2 regions of the Microbulbifer thermotolerans genome follow, and region 2 is predicted to be linked to the other one. Evidence: riboswitches for the same ligand, from Rfam matches in the RefSeq annotation. Region 2 holds a riboswitch; the other holds the start of a gene.
The links. Region 2 has a riboswitch for thiamine pyrophosphate ahead of thiC (phosphomethylpyrimidine synthase ThiC). Riboswitches for the same ligand answer to the same signal wherever they lie in the genome.

Region 1 (2,472 bases), 1.4 Mb from region 2:
GCGAGATGACTGCGAAAGGCCTGGAGCTGTTGAGCAAAAACGACAAGGGCTATTTCCTGATGGTGGAGGGCGGCCGTATCGACCACGGTCACCATGCGGGCAGCGCCTATAACGCCTTGACTGACGCGGTGGAACTTGCCGAGGCGGTACAGGTGGCGATGGACAAAACCAGCGCGGAGGATACGCTGATTATCGTCACTGCCGACCACAGCCATGTGATGACCATCGCCGGTTATCCTACCCGCGGCAATCCCATACTTGGCAAAGTGATTACCAATGACGGCAGCGGCCAGCCGGAGGAGACCCCAGCGCTCGCTGCCGACGGCCTGCCCTACACTACGCTTGGCTACACCACAGGTCGTGGTCATGCAGACTACGGCGAGACTGCGGATGCGGACGAGCGCTACGGGCACGAGATCGACACTGGCCGCAAAGACCTGACTAACGTGGATACCACCGCACCCGGCTATCACCAGGAAGCGTTGATTCCCACCAGCGCGGAAACCCATGGCGGCGAAGACGTAGGCGTCTGGGCGCGCGGCCCGGGTGCGCATTGGGTCACCGGCACCAACGAGCAGAGCTACCTCTTCCACGTCATGGCCCGCGCCGGCGGCCTGCTCGACTAATTCCTCCCCCAGGAGCGGCCCTGCGCCGCTCCTGCCCCCTCCGGCCAGGGTGAAAAAGTGTGTCTTACACGCCCTAAGGCACCGATTACCGGCCAGGACAACTTCTGCTATTATCCCGCCCGCAAAACCTAAGGGGTGGCGCTAGCGCCTGAGATGCTCACCGAGCAAACCCTTGAACCTGATCCGGTTAGTACCGGCGTAGGAATAGGTAACCTTCCAAAACCCTCCCCACGTCGATTTCCGGGTCTCTTTCACTTTGGCATTTAGCGAGAGAGAACCATGAACCACTTTAAAAAAATAAGTGCGGTCGCCCTTACCGGCTGCTTGTCGGCGGTGCAGGTGGGTGCGGCTGAAACCGGCGATCCCGCGCTGGAAGAAGTCATCGTCACCAGCCAGCTGCGTGCGGTCAATCAATTGGAAATGCCCGGCAGTGTCAGTGTGCTGAACAATACCGCCATTGCGGCCCGCAGCGCCGCCAATCTGGAGCAGCTGCTGGGCATGGCCCCCAACGTCAATCTCGCCTCTGGCGCTTCGCGGGGCCGTTTTGTGCAGATTCGCGGTATCGGTGAGCGCAGCCAGTTTATCGATCCGGTGAATCCATCGGTCGGTCTGCTTATCGACGGCATCGACTTCTCCGGTTTGGGACTAGCCGCCAGCACCCTGGATATGGAACAGGTGGAAATTCTGCGCGGTCCCCAGGGAACCCTATACGGCGCCAATGCCCTGGCCGGGCTGATCAGCATGACCAGCGCCGCTCCCAGCAGTGACCCTGTGGCGCGGGTGTCCGCTGAGCTGGCGGAATACAATAGCCGCATGCTGTCGGCGGTGAGCAGCAATGCGTTGACCGATAAACTTTCCTACCGTCTCGCCGCCCGCAAGCAGCAGTCCGATGGCTACATGGACAACGCGTACCTGGACCGCAGCGATACCAACGGCATCGACGAAACCGTGATGCGCGGAAAACTGCGTTACCAGGTCAGCGACGATCTGCAACTGGACTTCACCACCTTTTATCTGGATGCGGATAACGGCTACGACGCCTTCTCCCTGTACAACACCCGCGAGACCTTGTCGGACCAGCCCGGTTGGGATCGGCAGGAGACGCTGGCGTTTTCCCTCAAGGGCCGCTGGTCCGGCAGTGATTATTTCACCCTCGAGAGCACACTCAGTGCCGCCAGTTCTGACACCGAATATGGCTACGATGAAGACTGGACCTATGTGGGATTTCACCCCGATGAATACAGCTCCACCGACAATTACCTGCGCGACAGGGACAACCTGAGCGCCGATGTGCGCCTGCTGTCGACGGATGCCTCCGCTTTGCTAAACGGCCGCATCCACTGGGTGGCAGGTATTTATTTCCGTGATGAAAGCGAAAGCCTGGAGCGCAATCAGACTTTCAGCAGCGCATTTGACACGCAAAATACGGCAATTTACGGTCAGTTGCGCACCGCGCTCAGTGAGAAATTCGACTTGGTCACAGGCCTGAGATTTGAACAACGCGATGCGGATTACAGCGATTCTCTCGCTGTGGATTCCAGCAAAAACGAAGATCTCTGGGGTGGTAACCTCTCTCTGGAATATCACCACAGCGACAATACGCTGATCTATGCCACCGTATCCCGCGGCTATAAAGCCGGTGGTATCAACGCCAGTCTGATCGCCGCTGCCGCCGACAACCCGAATATCGACAGCGCGCAGTTTGAATTCGACACCGAGCACATGCTCAATTACGAATTGGGCATCAAGGGCGCCTGGCTGGAGAACCGTTTGCAGGCGCAGCTGGCCGCTTTTTTCCAAGATCGCAGCGATGTGCAGGCCAAGCAGTCGGTATTCAATCCGAGCG
Region 2 (2,472 bases):
GTGGAAGCAATCTCCTCCATCAATATCATCCTTGCTGAATTGGAAGGTGCCGGCATTGAGATTTTCCTCTCCGTTATACTCGGCCACCACCTCAACGCCATTGATGCCATTATAACTGGCTGCTTCCTCGGCGAGGATTTCATTGTAGCGTTTTTGGGCTGCGTTGATTCCAGCGTAGCGGGTGGCAAAATCCTCGCCGTTCATGGTGCCGCCGTTGGTGGCGATACGGCAGATGCTGAAAGTGGACCAGACATTTTCGCAACGCACACCGGAATCCGATGCCTCTTTATCCAGACCCGCTGCACGCAGGTCCTGCACCCTTGGTACCGAGCCCAATAGTACCGTCGAGCCACTGGGCAGGCCGTTTACCAGCTTGTCCAGACCGGCCTGGACGGCGGAGCGCCACTCGCTGTCGGTGTAGAGTGGGTTGTCACAGTTGGCCGGATCGACACAGTCTCGGTTACAGATGTCATTGCCGCCGAGCATGACTTCCACATGGTCGGGAAGGGTTGTCTGGGAAAGTATCTCGTCAGCCTGGGTTGAGAAATTATTGCTGCCGCCGCGCATTTCGGAACCTGATTCGGCCGCGTCTTTATTGGCGGTAATACCCGGAGCTATGGTCTTGTACTTGTCATGCACGCTTTCCACCGAGTTATCCCAGCCGTCAAACCAAGAGTGCTCTGGTTGATCCCCCCCCAGGAGGCAGAAAAGATCCCAAAAATAGCGGTTGCGCGTACAGTCTGCGCCGAAGCCCATGGTAATGCTGTCACCCGCGGCTACCGCTTTGTCGGGGGCCGCGGAAATGGAGCTGGCTGATGTCAGGCTGAGGAATACCGCTATGAATACACCGTATTTTTTTAACATTGTTGTTCTCCCTTTCGGCTTTTCCAGTTCGCTTATTGTTGATTCCGGTTGTTGTGTACTACGGTGAACGTCTGGCAGTGTAACTCCCTGCTTTGAGAGGGGCCTACGCAAAAATAGCAGACTCAAAGGTCAGTTATCCGGATTTTGACTTGTGTTTCAGTTTGGTCGCTAAATACAACAGCTATCAAGTGTGGGAGAATCTGTGTCGAGGCGACTTGTTCAATAGGTGGGGCATCCACTATACTCCGGCTCTACTTGTCGGAGTGCCTGCGGGCTGAGATCGCTGTCGCGAGATCCGTTGAACCTGATCGGGGTAACCCCCGCGTAGGGAACAAGGTCTGAAGTCGTATTGGTTGCAGAAAATGCGGCTTTTCTCTGTCTGTCTGCCCCTGGGCGCTGCGTTGTCAATTTTACGTAAGCTACAGGTGGCAAAATGTCAGAAATCAGCGAACAAGCAGGCCTTACCGCAAAGCCTTCCCGCGCCGCCAGCCGGGATTCCGCCAAATCGTTCCTTGAAAATCTTACCGCCCAATCTTTCCCGAATTCCCACAAAATTTATCTGGAGGGCAGCAGGATGGATATTCGCGTGGGTGTGCGCGAGATCCGCCTGGCGGACAGTATTGTCGGTGGCGATGAAAAGAATCCACAGCTGGAACCCAATGCGCCACTGCAGGTGTACGATACCTCGGGGCCATACTCAGATCCGAATTGCCGCATCAACGTCCGTAAGGGATTGCCGAAATTGCGCGAAGTCTGGATTGACGAGCGTGGAGATACGGAACCGTTGAATTCCCGTCAGGCTGCCTACAGCCAGCAGCGGCTCGCTGACCGAGGACTGGACCATATCCGCTTTGAAAATCTGCCGTCGCCGCGCAGGGCAAGGGCGGGCCTGAACGTATCGCAGATGCACTATGCGCGCCGCGGCATCATCACCCCGGAAATGGAATATATCGCCATCCGCGAGAACATGGGCCGTGCCCGTATTGCCGATGCGCTGGATGAGTCCCATTACAAAAAAGCTCGTGAAGGCATCTATATTCCGGAGCAGATTACGCCGGAATTCGTGCGCCGAGAAGTCGCCGAGGGCCGTGCAATTATTCCGGCCAACATCAATCATCCGGAATTAGAGCCGATGATTATCGGCCGAAATTTTCTCTGCAAAGTGAACGCGAATATTGGCAATTCTGCGGTCACTTCTTCAATTGAAGAGGAGGTAGAGAAATTGGTCTGGGCGATCAAGTGGGGCGCCGACACGGTGATGGACCTCTCCACCGGTGCCAACATCCACGAAACCCGCGAGTGGATCCTCCGCAACTCACCGGTGCCTATCGGCACTGTACCCATATACCAAGCTCTGGAAAAAGTAGGTGGTATTGCCGAAGATCTGAACTGGGCCGTTTTTCGCGATACCCTTATCGAGCAGGCAGAGCAGGGCGTGGATTATTTCACGATTCACGCCGGTGTATTGTTGCGTTATGTGCCGCTGACGGCGAAGCGCCTGACCGGTATCGTCTCGCGCGGTGGTTCTATCATGGCCAAGTGGTGCCTTGCCCACCATAAAGAGAATTTTCTCTACACGCATTTTGAAGAAATCTGCGAGATTATGAA

Region 1: another riboswitch for thiamine pyrophosphate. It lies ahead of A3224_RS15645 (TonB-dependent receptor); the one in region 2 lies ahead of thiC (phosphomethylpyrimidine synthase ThiC).

What each region holds. Positions count from the first base shown of each region.
Region 1 is NZ_CP014864.1:3,776,080-3,778,551, reverse strand. It holds gene A3224_RS15650 (alkaline phosphatase) at 1-626, shown strand, start outside; TPP riboswitch at 748-848, shown strand; gene A3224_RS15645 (TonB-dependent receptor) at 906-2,472, shown strand, end outside.
Region 2 is NZ_CP014864.1:2,345,293-2,347,764, reverse strand. It holds gene A3224_RS09940 (SGNH/GDSL hydrolase family protein) at 1-864, opposite strand, end outside; TPP riboswitch at 1,114-1,212, shown strand; gene thiC (phosphomethylpyrimidine synthase ThiC) at 1,298-2,472, shown strand, end outside.